One region of the Arthrobacter sp. FB24 genome, then DNA from elsewhere that is predicted to be linked to it. Evidence: riboswitches for the same ligand, from Rfam matches in the RefSeq annotation. Region 1 holds a riboswitch; the other holds the start of a gene.

Region 1 (9,078 bases):
AAGGTGCCGGCATTGACCCGTACAAGTGGAAGGCGGAGCAGCTGATCTCCCGGATCGGAACCGTGTTCCAGGAGCCGGAGCACCAGTTCGTCACCGGCCGGGTGCTGGATGAGCTGATGTTCGGCCCGCGGCACCTGGGCCACGGAGAGGACCGAGTGGACGAACTCCTGGAGCGTCTCCGGCTGACCAAGCTGGTGGACGCCAACCCCTACACGCTCTCCGGCGGAGAGAAGCGCCGGCTGTCCGTCGCCACCGTGTTGGCCGCCCATCCCCGCGTGCTGATCCTCGACGAGCCCACCTTCGGGCAGGATGCCAATACCTGGGCGGAACTGGCGTCCTTCCTCTCCGAACTCCTCGACGCCGGCACCGCCGTGGTGTCGGTGACCCACGACCAGGAGTTCAGCGACGTCCTCGGCGGCACCGAGCTGAATCTTGGCACGCCTGAGCCCGGCCGTCCCGGCCTGCGCAACCCGGAGGTGGCTGCACCGTGAGGGAAGCGCTGACCCTGCAGGCGAACCACGCCCTGCTCACCCGGGCCAATCCGCTGGCCAAGTTCGCCGTCGTGATGCTGATGACCGTAGTGCTGGCGCTGTCCATCGACTGGGTGTCCGCCTCCGTTGCGCTGGCCTTCGAGCTGCTGCTCTTTCCGCTGGCCGGACTGACCGTCGCGCTGCTTTGGCAGCGTGGCTGGCCACTGATCGTGGCGGCTGCACTGGGCGGCTGGAGCACTTCGATCCTGGCGCCGGACGCCGGAAGGATACTGCTCGACGTCGGGATCTGGTCCATCAGTGAAGGCTCGCTGGAGCTGGGGCTGGGATTCCTGCTGCGGGGGGTGGCAATCGCCCTCCCCGCGGTGCTGTTGATGAGCTGCACGGACCCGACCGACCTGGCAGACGCCCTCGCCCAGAAGGCGAAGCTGCCGCACCGTTTCGTGCTGGGTACGCTGGCCGCCATGCGGCTCGTGGGGCTGATGGCCGAGGAATGGCAGACGATCGGCATGGCCCGTCGCGCCCGCGGTGTGGGCTCGCACGGCAGCCCGGCACAGCGCCTCCGGGCGACGCTGGGGCAGAGCTTCGGACTCCTGGTCCAGGCCGTGCGCCGGGCGTCGCGGCTTGCCGTCACTATGGAGGCGCGGGGGTTCGGCGGCGCGCAGCGGACCTGGGCGCGTGAGTCCACGTACAGCCCGCTGGACGTCTGGGTGGTTCTCGGCGGCGTGCTGATTGCGGCGGTGGCCGTGTCCGCGGCAGTCGGGGCAGGGACCTGGAATATGGTGTTTCTGGAGCAGCAATAGCGGCCGGCTGACACCCTGCATATCGCACGACATGGATATTGTGTGAGTTCAAGTGCACTTTTCCGCGTTTCGCGTTCCCGAATAGCTCATGCGTGATATTTTTCTTGTATGACTCAAGAGACTGCTGAACATGTAGGCCTGCTGCTCCGCGATGCCCGCGGGGAGAAGGGCTGGACCCAGGGACAGCTGGCCGCCGAGCTAGGCACCAGCCAGAGCGCCATCGCCCGGATGGAACAGGGCAAGCAGAACCTCAGTCTCAAAATGATCCAGCGGCTCGAGGCCATTGTGGGCCGCAGCATCGTCAAAGTGGGCCGGCCGCAGATGACACACCTCCGGGTGGAGGGCGGCCGCACTCTGTCCGGTTCGGTGGACGTCAACAGCAGCAAGAACGCAGGAGTTGCCCTTCTCTGTGCCAGCCTCATCAACCGCGGCACCACCACGCTGCGCCGGCTGGCCCGGATCGAGGAAGTGAACCGGATCGTGGAGGTGCTCACCAGCATCGGCGTCGAATGCACCTGGCTCAATGCCAACGATCTGCAGATCCGCCGCCCCGCCGTGCTGGACCTGGATTCCATGGACGTGGAGGCTGCCCGCCGCACCCGCAGCGTGATCATGCTGCTGGGGCCGCTCCTGGACGAGTCCGCGGAGTACCGTCTCCCGTACGCGGGCGGCTGCGACCTCGGCACCCGCACCGTGGAGCCGCACATGCAGGCCCTGCGCCAGTTCGGCCTGTCCGTGGAAGCCACCTCCGGCTTCTATTCGGTGCAGGCACCGCCGGCCGACGGCGACAACCGCACCTTTGTGCTGAGCGAACGCGGTGACACGGTCACCGAGAATGCCATCATGGCGGCCGCCCACCGCCGCGGCACCACCGTGATCCGCAACGCCAGCCCGAATTACATGGTCCAGGATCTCTGCTTCTACCTGCAGGGCCTCGGCGTGAAGATCGACGGCGTGGGGACCACCACCCTGAAGATCACCGGGCTGCCGTCCATCGACGTCGACATTGAATACTTCCCGTCCGAGGACCCGATCGAAGCGATGAGCCTCATCACCGCCGGCATCGTGACCAATTCCGAGGTCACCATTCGCCGGGTCCCCATTGAGTTCATGGAAATAGAACTCGCCACCCTGGAGCAGATGGGCCAGGAACTGGAGATCTCCGGCGAGTACTTTGCCCGTAACGGCCGCACCCGGCTGGTGGATGTCACCACCAAACCCTCCGCATTGCATGCCCCGACGGACAAGATCCACCCCATGCCGTTCCCCGGCCTGAACATCGACAACCTGCCGTTCTTCGCCGTCATTGCCGCCAACGCCGAAGGCCAGACCATGATCCACGACTGGGTCTACGAGAACCGTGCCATCTACCTCACCGAGCTGAACAAGCTCGGGGCCCGCGTCCAGCTGCTGGATCCGCACCGGATCTACGTCAACGGACCCACCAGGTGGCGTGCCGCCGAGGTGGGCTGCCCGCCCGCCCTCCGCCCGGCCGCATGCATCCTGCTGGCCATGCTGGCCGCCCGCGGGGTTTCGGAGCTGCGCAACATCTACGTGATCGAGCGCGGGTACGAGGACCTGGCCGAGCGGCTCAACACCATCGGCGCGAAGATCGAATACTTCCAGGACTGACCCGTCCGGCGCCGAAAGAAGGCGCCGTTGCGGCGCCTGTCGTACAGGGCGGTCACGGGGGCACAATGTATGCATGCGAACTTTCGGGGTTGAGGAAGAGCTGCTGATTGTGGACCCCGTGACCGGGGAGCCGCTGGCACTGGCGGACGCCCTGCTGACAGGGCGGAAGCTTGCTGCGGACGATGCTCCGGACAAACCCCGGATCCTGGACCCCCACGATCCAACCCGTGACGACGGCGACACCGGGCTCACTGCCGAACTGAAACTTGAACAGATCGAGACGCAGACCCGTCCGTGTCTGAACTATGAGGAGCTGCTCCTCCAGATCCGCCAGGGCCGGGCCCTGGCAGATACCGCCGCGGAGAAACACAATGCGCGGGTGGCCGCGCTGGCAACATCGCCGATTGCCTCCACGACGCACACCACACCGAACCCCCGCTATGCCACCATGCAGGAACGCTTTGGCCTCACCGTCCATGAGCAGCTGACCTGCGGTTTCCATGTCCACACCTTCGTCGAATCCCCGGAAGAAGGCGTGGCTGTCATCGACCGGCTCAGGGACAAGCTGGCGGTGCTCACGGCGCTCAGCGCAAATTCGCCGTACTGGAACGGCGTGGAGACCGGCTTCGAGAGTTACCGCACGCAGGCCTGGAACCGCTGGCCGACGTCGGGCCCGTCCCAGATCTTCGGGACGCACTCCATGTACCGCCGCGTGGTCACCCGGCTGCTGGACAGCGGCGTGCTGCTGGACGAGGGCATGATCTATTTTGATGCGAGGCTCTCCCGGAACCACCCCACCGTGGAAGTCCGGGTGGCGGACGTTTGCCTGCAGGCCGAGGACGCCGCCCTGATCGCCGTGCTGGTGCGGGCGCTGGTGGAATCGGCCAGCAGGGAATGGCGGGCCGGTGTAGACCCCGCGCCCGTGCCGACGGTGCTCCTGCGGATGGCCGCGTGGCAGGCAAGCAACTGCGGACTCCGGGGAGACCTTCTGGATTTCGGCACGTTCCGCCCCGCTCCCGCCGAGGAAGTCGTGGAGGCGCTGGTGGACTACGTCGCGCCCGTCCTGGCGGAACAGGACGAGCTGGAACTGGCCTGGGAAGGCGTGCGGAGGATCCTGGACCGGGGGACCGGTTCGGAACAGCAGCGGCTTGCCATGCAGGAATGCCTTGCCGGGAACCCGGAGGCCGCCGCCGGGCTGGCCGCCGTGGTTGCCCACGCGGTGGACGTGAGCATGCGCCGGACCGAAGCCGTCACCGCGCGCGAGAAGGCGCCGGTGCTGCTGCGCGTTCGCCAGTCCTGAACAGGTTCCTACTACCCCGGAGCGCGCTATGGAAACCGAATACGCAACAGTCGCCGGCCACGATGTCACCACCATCACCTGCGTCTGCGGAAACACCGTCAGCGACGAAGGGCTGATCCAGGCCAACTCCGAAGGCATGCCCGTCCACCTTGGCGAGGGCACTCCTGTCCCGGCCGGACTGGCCGAGTGGCCCGGGGATGAGGACCTCTACACGCTGTGCCCGGCATGCGGCCGCGTCTACCATGACACCGTCATCGAAGAGACCGGCACCGCGCCAGTCGCCTTCACTGTGGACGTTGCGGCCGCCCCGATAGCTGAAGCGATCCGCCTGCACTGGGAGCTGGACACCTGACTTTCGGCGCGGCAGGTCTTCGTAGCTTGGCGCTGATCAGGGGCGGGATGGTCAGATCTGTTTGAGCGCCTGCTCCAGGTCGCGGATGAGGTCGTCAACATCCTCGAGTCCTACCGACAGGCGGACCACGCCGTCGCTCAACCCGATGGCGGCCCGGCCATCCGGCCCCATGGCACGGTGCGTGGTGGTGGCCGGGTGGGTGATGAGCGTCTTGGCATCGCCGAGGTTGTTGGAGATGTCGATGATCCGCAGCGCGTCCAGCAGGGCAAAGGCTGCTTCCTTCGCCGTGCGGCCCGCCGACGGCAGAAGCTCCAGCGTGAGCACGGTACCGCCGGCCTTCATCTGCCTGGCCGCCAGCTCAAACTGCGGGTGGGACTTCAGCAGCGGGTACTTGACCCAGCTGACCGCCGGCTGGCCTTCCAGCCACTCGGCCAGGCGAAGCGCGGAGGCCGAGGAATGGTTGACGCGCAGCGCCATGGTTTCCAGGCCCTTCGTCAGCACCCAGGCGTTGAAGGCTGAAAGCGCCGGCCCGGTGTGGCGCATCAGCTGCTTGACCGGGCCTTCGATGAACTCCTTGGTGCCCAGGATGGCGCCGCCAAGGACCCGCCCCTGGCCGTCAATGTGCTTGGTGCCGGAGTACACCACCACATCCGCGCCGAGCTCCCCGCAGCGCTGCAGCAGGGGGGTGGCAAAGACATTGTCGACGACGACGGTCGCCCCGGCAGCGTGGGCCAGTTCGCTGACCGCGGCGATGTCCACGATCTCCTGCATCGGGTTCGACGGCGACTCGAAGAAGACCGCCGTCGTCGGTTCCGCCAAAGCGGTCCGCCACTGTTCCAGGTCCGGGCCGTCCACGAACACCGTTTCGACGCCCCACCGGGGCAGGATCTCGTTCAAAATGACAAAGCAGGAGCCGAACAGCGACCGGGCGGCAACCACCCGGTCACCGGCAGCCAGCAGGGCACCCAGTGCCGTAAAGACGGCGGACATGCCGGACGCCGTCGCAAAGCACGCTTCGGTGCCCTCGAGCAGCCGGAGGCGTTCCTGGAAGGTGGCCACGGAGGGGTTGCCGTACCGGGAGTACACAAACCGTTCGTCCTCGCCGGTGAATGCCCGCTCGGCAGCTGCCGCGGATTCGTAGACGAACCCCGAGTTGAGGAAGATCGGCTCGGCGGTCTCCTGGAAATTGGTGCGGTCAAGTCCGCCGCGGACAGCCTGGGTGTCAGGGCTCCAGCCAGCGGCGTCGGGATTGAAGGTCACTTAGTTCTTTCCGAGATTGGTGGGCAGGCCGCGGTTCTTCCAGCCGTTGACGGTGCGTTCGCCGTAACGGTCCGGTTCGCCTTCGAAGCCTTCGAGGACGTTGTAGGCGGTGAACCCGGCCCGGGTGGCGGCAATGGCCGCGGCAACGGACCGGACACCGGAACGGCAGAGGAACACCAGTTCGACGCCGGAGTCCTCGGGGGCCTGCTGCTTCAGCTGGTCGACAAAATCCGGGTTGGGGATGCCGCCGGGGAAGGTCCACTGGATAAAGAGGGGATCGTTATCCGTGGCTTTGGTGTCCGGGATGCCGATGTGCGCCCACTCGCCCTCAGTGCGGACATCCACCAGGACGGCGCCCTGCTCCAGTTTGGCCCAGGCGTCCTGCGGGCTCAGGTCTCCGGCGTAGCTCATGCGTGGCCCTCGAAGCCTTCGCCCGGGAAGTCGGCGTCGAACTCAAGTTCGTCCACTGCGGTTGCCACCGCCGCGTCGGAGCTGGCGACTGCCTCGGGCAGGATCACGGCCTGGGCAACGATCACGCTGGTGCCGTTGAAGGTTGCCGCCGGGCCTCCGTGCAGGACATAGCCGTCGGCCAGTGCTGCGGAGATGCGCTCGCAGAACGAGCGGTCGTCGGGGCCGGTGATGAGCCGGTAGGCCAGCCTTTCCTGCGGCAGTGCCAGGGCCGGTTGTTCCTGGCCGGCGGCGTCTGGTTCGGCTGCCGGGGCCAGCTGTGCGGGTGCGTCGGACACGACGGATCTCCTTCTCTCACGCTTGCAATTCGAATATCGATATGCCGAGTATTCACCTGAGGCACCCCGCCGTGGAAGGAGGGTTGCCGACCGGCCAGTCAGGGCTTGGCGCCGGTTCTCATTACTCCCCAAAAACGTAACACTTACGACGGCGGCCCGCACCGCCGTCGTCGTCATCTTCCGTAACGGGAACGCCCGCACCGCGGCCCCGCATCCGCCCCGGCGGTACCCCCGGCTGCAGTTACAAAAGACCCTGCCGGGGGGATAATGACGGGAGATGAACCGCTGTAACGCCGGATGAAATCAGGCAGCCGTGAATGAATCGAATCGGAATACAGGCAGTCCCATGCTGCACTTCGGTTGGTTTGTGGGTCACGGGTTCGGCGTCCAGGGGTGGGGTACGCCCGGGTATGGCATCGGGTACGACTGGAAAAAACCCGCCCTGTACCAGCACGCCGTGCGGGAATTCGAGCGGGCAGGGCTGGACCTTTTCATCATCGAGGACTCGCTCACCGTACCGGACACGTACGGCGGAAGCGCCAAGGTGTCGCTGGCGCAGGCGTCCTTTGCGCCGAAGCACGATCCGCTGGCACTGGTGCCCTACCTGCTCTCCGCCACGGAACACCTGGGCATTGTTCCCACGGTGAGTGCGTCCTTCTACCCGCCGTTCACCGCTGCCCGGCTCCTGGCCACGCTGCAGCATTTCTCCAGCGGCCAGCTGGGCTGGAACGTGGTGACCTCCGGCAGCGATCTTGCTGCGCAGAACTACGGGCTGGACCAGCAGATCGAGCATGACCTCCGCTATGAGAAGGCGGAGGAATTCGTGGACGTGGTGCGCAAGCTCTGGCGCAGCTGGGAGCCGGACGCCATTGTCGAGGATCCGGACGCCGGCATCTTTGCCGACCATACGAAGGTCCATCCGATCAACCACGACGGCCAATTCTTCAAGGTCCGGGGCCCGCTCAACACCGCGCCGCTGCCTGAGGAACCGGTGCTGGTGCAGGCCGGGGCGTCCCCGCGGGGCAAGGCTTTCGCGGGCGGCAACGCGGACGTCGCAATTGCCCTCGCCAGGGGCGCGGACGGCATGAGGGCCTACCGTGATTCGATCCGGGCCGAGGCGGCCGCGGCGGGGCGGGACCCCGACGACGTCAAGGTGCTGTTTGTCCTCAAACCCACCGTGGTGGGCTCCCGGGCCGAAGCGGACGAGCTCCGGGAGCAGCGCCGCCAGCTCACGCAGCGCGACATCGACAGCCAGCTGAACTCCATCTCCTACCTCTCCGTGATCGACTTCCAGCAGTTCGACCTCGACGCCCCGCTCCCCGAGCTCACCACGAACAGCAACCAGGGCACCCTGGATCATTTCGCCAAGGCGGGTCCTCCCGGGTCCACGCTGCGCCAGCTCCTGCAGGCCCGCAGCGGCGGCGCCGGGGACAGCATCATCGGCACGGCCGAGGAAATTGCCGACTACCTCGAAGAAACCGGCGTGCAGGTGGGCGGGGACGGCTTCCTGTTCTCGGGTTTCGTTGATCCGGCCACCGTTCATGGTGTGCTGGACCGGCTGGCCCCGGTGCTGCGACGCCGCGGGCTGCTCCGGACAAGCTATGGCGACGGCGGCTTCCGCCGGAACCTGCTGGACTTCTAGTGCCATGGGCGGCGGCAGCGGAGAGTTCCTGATCGGCACGGCGCACCTGCGCGCCAGGGACGTCGCCGAAGCCGCGGCTGATCCCGCCGTTAAGTTCGTCCTGAGCGTGGACGCCCTGGAGCTGATCGGGCTCTCGCGTGAGGTGGTGCAGCAGGCCATCGACTCCGGCCACCGCGTCTACGGACTCAATACGCTGCTGGGATCCGGGCGGGACACCGCCGTGGAGAAGAAGTCGATCCTCGCCTACCAGGTGCAGGTGGTGAGGTACCACAACAGCGGGGTGGGCGTGTTTCTCGGCGCCGATGAGGTCCGGGCCGTGATCCTGGCGAGGCTTGTGGGCTTCAGCCGCGGCGGCTCCGGCGTCCGGCCGGAAACAGCCCGCTTCTACGTTGAAATGCTCAACCGCGGGGTGGTCCCCGCCATCCCGCGCGAAGGGTCCGTAGGCTCCGCAGACCTGACCCACCTCGCCGCAGTGGCCGCCGTCGCGATCGGGGAGGGCCAGGCGGTGGCAGTGGACGGCCAGCTGCTGCCCGGCGGCCAGGCCCTGGCGGACGCCGGGCTGGCTCCGCTGGAACTCGCGCCCGGCGAAGCCCTGGCCCTGGTCAGCTCCAACTCCTATTCCATCGGCGTCGGCGCGCTGGTGCTGCGCCGCATCCTGCGGCTCGCCGACCTGGCGGACACCGCGCTCGCGTTGTCGCTTGAGGCGACGGCAAGGCACGACGGCGGCGGCAACCTCAGCCCGTTTTCGCCGGCTGTGCAGGCGGCCAAGGCAGTGCACGGGCAGTCGGTCACGGCGGCCCATGTGCTACGGCTCCTCGAGGGCGGGTGGCTGGAGGACCCGGAGCGGGAGGTGTC
Region 2 (9,078 bases), 1.8 Mb from region 1:
GCGGTCCCAGGTTGAGCGCTTCAAGGGTCTGGTAGGCCCGGAGGTACGGCGAGACGTACACACACACCTGCCGCCCGTCCAGTTCCCGGCGGATTTCCTCGCCCGCGGCCCGGGCCTGTGCCACGCCGAGTTCGGTCAGCGGTATGCGGTAATCGGGCACCCGGTTATAGATGGAGGTGTCGGCATTGGCGGCGGACTGGCCGTGCCGGATCATGATGATTTTTCCGGGCGCACTCATAAATTCCAAGCATAGGCCCCGGACCGCGCGGCTCAGCGGAAGCGTTGCCCTGCGACCGGCCGGAAGCGGCGGACAGGAAAGAACCAGAAAGTGAAGGCAAGATAGGAACATGCTGGTTCCCTCCCGCCGTCGTCTGCGGTTAGAAGTCTGGATTGTCCTGGGTCTGTCGCTGGGGCAGTCCGCCGTGTATTCGGTGGTGCAGTTGCTGGACAAGCTGACGCGGGCACCCCTGGCGGAAGGGACCTCCACCCTCAACCGCTCCCAGAGCAGCCGCGAATACTTCGACCTCACGTACCAGCTGCTGGACATTGTTTTCGCTCTGGTGCCGGTGGTGCTGGTCATCTACTTCCTTACCGAGCACCGGACGGCGGGGGAGTCCGGGGCCTCGGCCTTCCGCAAACTCGGTTTCAACTTCGCCCGTCCCGGCAAGGACCTGCTGCAGGGGCTGGGCCTCGCGGCGTTGATCGGCATACCGTCCCTGGGGCTGTACGCCGCCGGACGGGCGCTGGGCATCACCACGGCCATCATCCCCAGTGCGCTCGACGCCTACTGGTGGACCATCCCCGTGCTGATTCTCTCCGCCGTACGGCACGGGATCGTGGAGGAGGTCATCGTGGTGGGGTACCTGCTGGACCGGCTCGGCAAGTTTGGCTGGAGCATGCCGCTGGCCATCTTCGCCAGCTCCATGCTCCGGGGCAGCTACCACCTCTACCAGGGGTTCGGTCCGTTCATCGGCAACGCCATCATGGGCGTGGTATTTGCGTGGATCTATACGAAGACCCGCCGCGTCATGCCACTGGTGATCGCCCACGCGCTGCTGGACATTGTGGCGTTCGTCGGCTTCAGCCTCTTCGGCAAGGCCATCGGGCTGGGCTAGCCGGCAACCGCTTAAAAGGATTCGGCCGCTATCGGTGGGTGACGTCGTTGGCACCCGCTGATAGCGGCCGAAGTTCGTAAAGGCAGCGCGCTGCCCGTGGCCCGGAGGACCACACGGTGTAAGAGGGCTAGATGGTTACTGCCCCGGAGGCGGTTTCGAACGTAACGGAGAGGATTCCCGGCGTCCCCTTCGGGGCGACCCATTCAACGGCCACATCCTCCAAGGGCTTCTCGACCGGTTGCCCGAGCCATTCCGTGACGCGCTCGGCCGAGCCGGCGATGGTGAGGCTGGACATCTTGACGTTGCTCGGGTAGGCGTTGGACGGGTGAAGCTCCGGGTCGCCTTCCCACTTGAGCATGTAGGGTACCTGCGGGTCTGCAATGAGGCCCAGGATACCGATCTGCTTCCAGACGAGTTCGCGGCCGTCCGGGAACTTGCGGTTGCCGTTGACAGCCGAGCGGCCGAGGCGTTCTTCGAACGGTGCCAGGTCGTCCACTTCGACGCACCAGCCCATCCAGCCGCCGCCAGCTGCGGAGCGTGCCCGGACAGCCTGCCCGAACGGAGCCTTGTCGGATGCCGGGTGGTCAAGGACCTCCACGACCTCCAAATACTTGTGCCCGGCGAGCGGGATAATCATGTTGCGGGTGCCAAATCGGGGGTGTACCCCGCCCTTAACGGCTTCGACGCCGAGGGCGGTTGCAATACGTTCGGTGGTGGCAGCCAAGCCATCTTGTTCACAGGCGTAAGAGACGTGATCCATGCGCATGCCCTCATCTTGGCACTTTGTGATGGAGCTCTCAGCTAAGGGTATGCTTACCGAGATGGGATGTCATGGCGGAGGGCCCTGAAGCCCACGAAAATCATGCGGCCGACGTCCTTCGTCACAAACCTGTTCAGACGGATTGCTCCGTTTCTACACTGGGTCAAGGTCATGAGCGCCAGCATTGAGCCCCGGCTTGCTGGCCGGCAACCCTCGTTCCGCGGTGGGGTGCCCCGGGTGAGGACCTGGCCTCCGGCAACCGCCGGTCGGCAAGCGCGGCACCAGAACCGGCCCGGCATACCGTGCGTCCGCCTGTGGTGCCTTTCTTTAGAAGGAGTCTTCAATGTCCAATGCCTGGTCTTTCGAAACCCGCCAGATCCACGCCGGGCAGGAGCCGGACAGCGCCACCGGCGCCAGGGCCCTCCCCATCTACCAGACGACGTCGTTCGTGTTCCCGAGCGCCGAGAGCGCTGCCAACCGCTTTGCGCTGGCCGAACTGGCGCCCATCTACACGCGCATCGGCAATCCCACCCAGGACGCAGTGGAGCAGCGCGTGGCCAGCCTTGAGGGCGGCCTGGCGGCGCTGCTGCTCAGTTCGGGGCAGGCGGCCGAAACATTCGCCATCCTCAACGTCGCCGAAGCCGGTGATCACGTGGTGGCCAGCCCCAGCCTCTATGGCGGCACCTACAACCTGCTGGCCCACACCCTGAAGAAGTTCGGCATCTCCGTGACCTTCGTCGAGGACCCGGACAACCTCCAGCAATGGAAGGACGCAGTCCGGCCAAACACCAAGCTTTTCTTTGCCGAAGTGGTGTCCAACCCGCGCCAGGATGTCCTGGACATCGAAGGCGTTTCCGGCGTTGCCCACGAGGCGGGTGTCCCGCTGATCGTGGACAATACACTGTCCACGCCCTACCTCATCCGGCCGCTGGAATGGGGTGCCGACATTGTGGTCCACTCGGCAACGAAGTACCTTGGCGGGCACGGCAGCGCCATTGCCGGCGTGATCGTGGACTCGGGCAACTTTGATTTCGGCAAGGACCCGGAGAAGTTTCCCGGCTTCAACACCCCGGACCCCACCTACAACGGGCTTGTCTACGCGCGGGACCTCGGCGCCGGGGGCGCCTTGGGCGCGAACCTTTCCTACATCCTGAAAGCCCGCGTCCAGCTCCTGCGGGACCTCGGCTCGGCCGTTTCTCCGTTCAACGCCTTCCTTATCGCCCAGGGCCTGGAAACGCTGAGCCTGCGCGTTGAGCGCCACGTGGCCAACGCGGTGAGCGTCGCCGAATGGCTGGAGGCACGGGCCGACGTCGAATCCGTGGCCTACGCGGGGCTGCCGTCCAGCCCCTGGTACGAGCGCGGCCGCAAGTACGGACCCAAGGGCACCGGAGCCATCGTGTCCTTCAACATCGCTGGCGGGGCCGAGGCCGGCAAGCGGTTCGTGGACGCGCTGGAACTGCACTCGCATGTCGCAAACATCGGTGACGTGCGCTCGCTGGTCATCCACCCGGCGTCGACCACGCACAGCCAGCTGACGGCGGAACAGCAGGCGGTGGCAGGGGTCACGCCGGGCCTGGTCCGCCTCTCGGTGGGGCTGGAACACATCGATGACATCATCGCCGACCTCGACGCCGGTTTCCGCGCCGCCAAGGGCGACTGACGCGTATGACTCCCGGCGTCTCGACGCCGGGAGTCATATTGCTGTCACATTCTTCGCCATTGCGGGGACGCATTTCGTAGACTCTTTAAAGGTCATGAGTGCCAGCGACAGCCCCGGCTTGCTGGCCGGCAACCCTCCTTTCGCGGCGGGGTGCCCCGGGTGAAGACCTGGCCTGCCGGCCAGTTGGCGGCAGGCAAGCGCGAAGAAGAGGTCCTCAGATGACGATTGCCGTCACCCGCAGCGGTGTACCCGAAACATCCAGCCACAGCCTGTCAGCCCGTGACGTGAAAACCACCGCGGGCAAAACCGCAGGCACTGTCCCCGACGGTACCGTCAGGTTCCAGGGCATCGGCGGGCTTGACCTTGAAGCCGGCGGGCATCTGCCGGACGTCACACTCGCCTACGAGACGTGGGGCACGCTGAACGCGGACCGTTCCAACGCCGTGCTGGTGCAGCATGCCCTGACCGGCAGCACGCACGTTACCAGGGGAGCCAGTGACGAAGAAGGCTGGTGGGAGCAGCTTGCCGGGCCCGGCGCCCCGGTTGATACGGACAAGTACTTCGTGGTTTCCATCAACATCCTGGGCGGTTGCTACGGCTCCACCGGGCCTTCCACTCCCGCGCCGGACGGCAGGCCGTGGGGCTCGCGCTTCCCCCTGGTGACCCTGCGCGACACCACTGCGGCCGAGGCCCGGTTGGCGGACGCCCTTGGCATCGACAGCTGGTACGCCGTCCTGGGCGGATCCCTGGGTGGAGCCCGCGCCTTGGAATGGGCCGTTAGCTTCCCTGACCGGGTCCGGCGCTGTGCCGTCATTTCCATCGGGGCCAGCAGCACTGCCGAGCAGATCGCCTTTGCCCAGGCGCAGACCCTCGCCATCCGCCAGGACGTCAACTTCAACGGCGGTGACTACTACGGCGGCCCGGAGCCTGAGGCCGGCCTGGCCCTGGCGCGCAGGATCGCGCACATCACGTACCGCTCCGCAGACGAGCTGGAGGCCCGGTTCGGCCGGAGCGCCCAGGGCGGCGAAGCCCCGCTTCAGGCAGTCTCGCTGGGAGACCGCGGCCGCTACCAGGTGGAGAGCTACCTCGACCATCAGGGCACCAAGCTGGTCCGCCGCTTCGATGCCAACAGCTACATCGCCATCACGGAAGCGCTCATGAGCCACGACGTCGGCCGGGGACGCGGCCCGCTCAAGGACGCGCTGGCCCAGGCCAAGGCTGAGTTCTTCATCGCCGCCGTTAACACCGACCGGCTGTATTTTCCTGCACAGTCCCGCGAACTGGCGGCGGCACTGCCGGGCGACGTCCCGGTGCACATCATCGAGGCGCCCATCGGCCACGACGGTTTCCTGACTGAAATCGGGCAGCTTAGCGCGCAGCTGAGGCAGAACTTTTTCGCCTAGCCCCTCGGCTCAATGTGCATTTATGCAGAGCTGTTCTGCAGAAAATGGCGTTGAGCCTGCGGCAATGTGAGTCCATACTCTAGGGGACCGGCGCGTTGGTGGTGCACATCACACGCGACCGCTACCGAATGGTCCACATGGTGTCGACGGAGACGCCGAAGGAGTTCACAATGAGCATGCAAAACTCCGCCGCAAGGCGCGCAGATGAGACTGACGTCAAAGCCTCAGGGCTGAAGAAAGTGGTGACGGCCTCAATGGCCGGCACCGTTGTTGAGTGGTATGAGTTCTTCCTCTACGCCTCAGCGGCCACCCTGGTTTTCGGCAAGATGTTCTTCCCCAACTCCGGCACTGAGCTGGACGGGATCATCGCCGCTTTCGTCACCTATGCAGTGGGCTTCGTTGCCCGCCCGATCGGCGGCATCGTTTTCGGCCACTTCGGTGACAAATTCGGCCGGAAGCAGCTGCTCCAGCTGAGCATCGTCCTGGTGGGTGTTTCCACCTTCGCGATGGGCTGCCTCCCCACATTCGCGCAGATTGGCTACTGGGCGCCGGCGCTCCTGGTGTTCCTGCGCTTCGTCCAGGGCTTCGCCGTCGGTGGTGAATGGGGCGGCGCCGTGCTGCTCGTGGCTGAGCACAGCCCCAGCAAGTCACGCGGCTTCTGGGCCAGCTGGCCGCAGTCCGCCGTGCCCATGGGCAACCTCCTGGCCACCGGCGTGCTGTTCACCCTCTCCTCTACGCTGTCCTCCGCCGACTTCCTCGGCTGGGGCTGGCGCGTCGCCTTCTGGCTGTCCGCGGTGATCGTGATCGTGGGCTACTACATCCGGACCAAGGTCCAGGACGCCCCCATCTTCCTGGAGGCACGCAAGGAAGTTGTTGTTGAGAACAAGGGCTACGGCGTGGCCGAGGTCTTCCGCCGCTACCCGCGCGGTGTCTTCACCGCCATGGGCCTGCGGTTCGCGGAAAACATTTTGTACTACCTCGTGGTCACGTTCTCCATCACCTACCTGAAGGTTGTGGTCCAGACCGACACATCGAGGATCCTCCTGCTCCTCCTGGTGGCGCACTTCATCCACTTCTGCGCCGTACCCATGGTCGGCAAGCTTTCCGACGCCTTCGGCCGCAAGCCCGTGTATATGGCCGGCGCCATCCTCGGCGGCACCTGGGGTTTCTTCGCCTTCCCGATGATGGACACCAAGAACGACCTCGTCATCCTCGCGGCGATCACCATCGGCCTGCTCTTCCACGCACTGATGTACGCCGGCCAGCCGGCCATCATGGCCGAAATGTTCCCGACCCGGATGCGCTACTCCGGCGTCTCGCTTGGCTACCAGGTCACCTCGATCGTCGCCGGCTCCCTGGCCCCGATCATCGCCACCGCCCTGCTGAGCCAGTTCAAGTCCTCCACCCCGGTGGCGGTCTACCTGCTCGGCGCCTGCCTGGTCACGATGGTGGCGGTCTACTTCCTGAAGGAAACCCGCGGTATCTCATTGCACGACGTCGACGCCGCGGACGCACAGGGCACGGCGGACCTGCTGGCCGCCGCCAAGAAGTAAGGGCAGCCAGTTCACATGCGCGCCGCAGTCCTGTACGCCACCGTCCCCGCCGGAACCAGCTATACCGAAGCACGCCCGTTAGTGGTGCAGGAGCTTGACCGGCCCGAACCCCGCGCCGGCGAACTGGGGGTGGCCATCACCTACTCCAGCCTGTGCCACTCGGACCTGTCCGTGGTGGACGGCTCCCGGGTCCGGCCGCTGCCCATGGCCCTGGGGCATGAGGCCGTGGGCCGGGTGGTGTCGGTCGGTGAGGGCGTCCATGACGTGGCTGTGGGCGAGCACGTTGTGCTCGTCTTCGTCCCCAGCTGCGGCGACTGCCGGGCGTGCCGCTCCGGGCGACCGGCCCTGTGCCACCGCGCCGCCGAAGTCAACGCTTCAGGGGACCTGCTGCACGGGGCGGCGCTGCTGCGCACGCCGTCGGGGGAGCGGATCAACCACCATCTCGGCGTGTCGGCCTTTGCGGACTACGCCGTGGTGGCGCGGGAATCAGTAGTGGTAATCGACGACGACGTCCCGGACACCGTCGCAGCCATGTTCGGCTGCGCCGTACTCACCGGAATGGGCGCCGTGCTGAACACGGCGGCGGTCACCGCCGGACAGTCGGTGGCGGTCTTCGGGCTCGGCGCCGTCGGGCTTTCCGCCGTGATGGCGGCGTCCCTGGCCGGCGCCGCGGCCATCATCGCCATCGACCCCAACGAAGGCAAGCACCAGCTCGCCCGGGACTGCGGCGCCACGGCAGTGGGAACTCCCGACGACGCCGCCCGGCTGGTTGCCGAGGCGACCGGCGACGGCGTGGACGTCGCCGTCGAAGCCGTGGGATCCGCGGGAGTCATTGCCTCGTGCCTGGAGCTCGTAACGCGCGGCGGCGCCGTCGTCTCCGTCGGGCTGCCGAAGCCTTCGGCGGAATTGACCGTCGGAGCCCTGCAGTTTGCCGGAGCGGGGAAGCGGCTTCTCGGCTCCTATATGGGGGATGCCGTCCCGGAGCGGGAAATTCCGCTGTATCTTGACTACTGGCGGTCCGGGCGGCTCCCGGTGGAACTGCTGCATACGGACACCAGGCCGCTCGCGGAAATCAACGAAGGCCTTGACGCCCTGGCCGCAGGGCAAGTGGTTCGCCGGCTGTTCCAGGCATAGCTCTGCCCAGGCGTAGTGTCAGGCCGCCAGGATGTCCCGGCGGCCTGACACTTCCGCCTTGAGCGCCTCCACCACGGCCCGGACGGACGCCGAGCGCAGCGACTCGGGACGCGCCACCGCCCAGATGGGGAGCTGACGCTGGAACAGCTCAGGCAGCACCGGAACGAAGCCGGGCTTGTCCGCCACCATGAAGTTCGGCAGCAGGCCGATGCCTGCCCCGCGCCTGACTGCCTCGACCTGGGCGAAAATGCTGGTCGCCTGGAAACTTGTTTTGGGGGCGGGCAGCTGCGAGGACCGGTGGCCCAGTTCCGCCACCTGCAGGGCCGACTCCACATAGGAGACAAATCCGTGCTCGCGGACGTCGTCCAGGGTGTCAGGCAGTCCCCGGGACCGGACGTAGTCCGGACTTGCGTACAGCCGCAGGAAATAGTTTGTCAGGAAGATGGGCTGCACGTTGGTGACTTCCATCCGGCCCACCACCACTTCCAGGTCCACACCGGAACGGTTCTGGCTCACTTTGCGGGTGGCGCTGAGCATCTCGACGTCCAGCGACGGGTTCTCCTGCTGCAGGCGCACCAGGGCCGGGGCAACGAATTCCGCACCGAATCCATCGGACGTGCTGATCCGGACCATGCCGGACAGCGAGTGTTCGCCGTCGCCGATGGCACCGGCCAAGGACCCGAGTGTCGCCTCGATCGCCTCGGCGGCGGCAACCGCCCGGCTGCCCAGCCCGGTCAGTTCCCAGCCGTGCGGGCTGCGCTCCAGGGTCCGTCCGCCCAGCTGCTTGTCCAGCGCCAGGACCCGGCGGGAAATGGTGGTGTGCGTGGTGCCGAGCGTCTCCGCAACCGCATTGAACCGGCCGAGCCTGGCCACGGTCAACAGGATCAACAGGTCATCCGGACTGGGCAGCCGGTTCACATCCACTTTTTCACATCCATGCTTTCAGGCCCACAAGACGGCTTCCGGAGCTATGTGCATCAATGCACATGCTCTCTGTAATTTTTCCCCTTGATTGCACTGTAACAGGGTGTGATGGTGGACACGGAACTTCCAGCAATACCGGCTGGTACACGAAGCAAAGGAGCTTTTCGCCATGGCAGTAGTCGCTTGGATCGGTCTCGGGAACATGGGTGGGTCCATGTCAGCAAACCTGGCAAAAGCCGGTCACGACGTCCGCGGATTCGACCTCAATCCGGAAGCAGTGGCAGCTGCAGAAGCCGGCGGAGTGAAGCCGGTGGCCAGCATCGCCGCGGCGGTGGACGGCGCCGACGTCGTGTTCACCATGCTGCCGAAGGGCGAACACGCCCGGGCCGTGTACCTGGGCGAGGACGGCGTCCTGGCCCATGCCGATCGCCGCACGCTGCTGGTGGATTCCTCCACCATCGACATCGCCTCCGCCCAGGCGCTGCACGACGCCGCCGCTGCCGCCGGCTTCCGTTTCGTGGACGCCCCG

What was found. Region 1 has a riboswitch for S-adenosylmethionine ahead of ARTH_RS19540 (DUF1737 domain-containing protein). Riboswitches for the same ligand answer to the same signal wherever they lie in the genome.
Region 2: linked by a shared signal. The riboswitch ahead of ARTH_RS06675 (bifunctional o-acetylhomoserine/o-acetylserine sulfhydrylase) and the one ahead of ARTH_RS19540 (DUF1737 domain-containing protein) in region 1 are both predicted to bind S-adenosylmethionine.

What each region holds. Positions count from the first base shown of each region.
Region 1 is NC_008541.1:4,339,767-4,348,844, reverse strand. It holds gene ARTH_RS19575 (ABC transporter ATP-binding protein) at 1-491, shown strand, start outside; gene ARTH_RS19570 (energy-coupling factor transporter transmembrane component T family protein) at 488-1,291, shown strand; gene ARTH_RS19565 (UDP-N-acetylglucosamine 1-carboxyvinyltransferase) at 1,400-2,923, shown strand; gene ARTH_RS19560 (glutamate--cysteine ligase 2) at 2,997-4,223, shown strand; gene ARTH_RS19555 (hypothetical protein) at 4,252-4,575, shown strand; gene ARTH_RS19550 (O-succinylhomoserine sulfhydrylase) at 4,627-5,835, opposite strand; gene ARTH_RS19545 (rhodanese-like domain-containing protein) at 5,836-6,246, opposite strand; gene ARTH_RS19540 (DUF1737 domain-containing protein) at 6,243-6,512, opposite strand; SAM riboswitch class IV at 6,595-6,707, opposite strand; gene ARTH_RS19535 (NtaA/DmoA family FMN-dependent monooxygenase) at 6,928-8,223, shown strand; gene ARTH_RS19530 (aromatic amino acid ammonia-lyase) at 8,228-9,078, shown strand, end outside.
Region 2 is NC_008541.1:1,475,661-1,484,738, forward strand. It holds gene ARTH_RS06660 (histidine phosphatase family protein) at 1-238, opposite strand, end outside; gene ARTH_RS06665 (CPBP family intramembrane glutamic endopeptidase) at 348-1,115, shown strand; gene ARTH_RS06670 (VOC family protein) at 1,243-1,881, opposite strand; SAM riboswitch class IV at 2,043-2,157, shown strand; gene ARTH_RS06675 (bifunctional o-acetylhomoserine/o-acetylserine sulfhydrylase) at 2,219-3,535, shown strand; SAM riboswitch class IV at 3,626-3,741, shown strand; gene metX (homoserine O-acetyltransferase MetX) at 3,754-4,938, shown strand; gene ARTH_RS06685 (MFS transporter) at 5,109-6,491, shown strand; gene ARTH_RS06690 (zinc-binding dehydrogenase) at 6,507-7,625, shown strand; gene ARTH_RS06695 (LysR family transcriptional regulator) at 7,644-8,543, opposite strand; gene mmsB (3-hydroxyisobutyrate dehydrogenase) at 8,719-9,078, shown strand, end outside.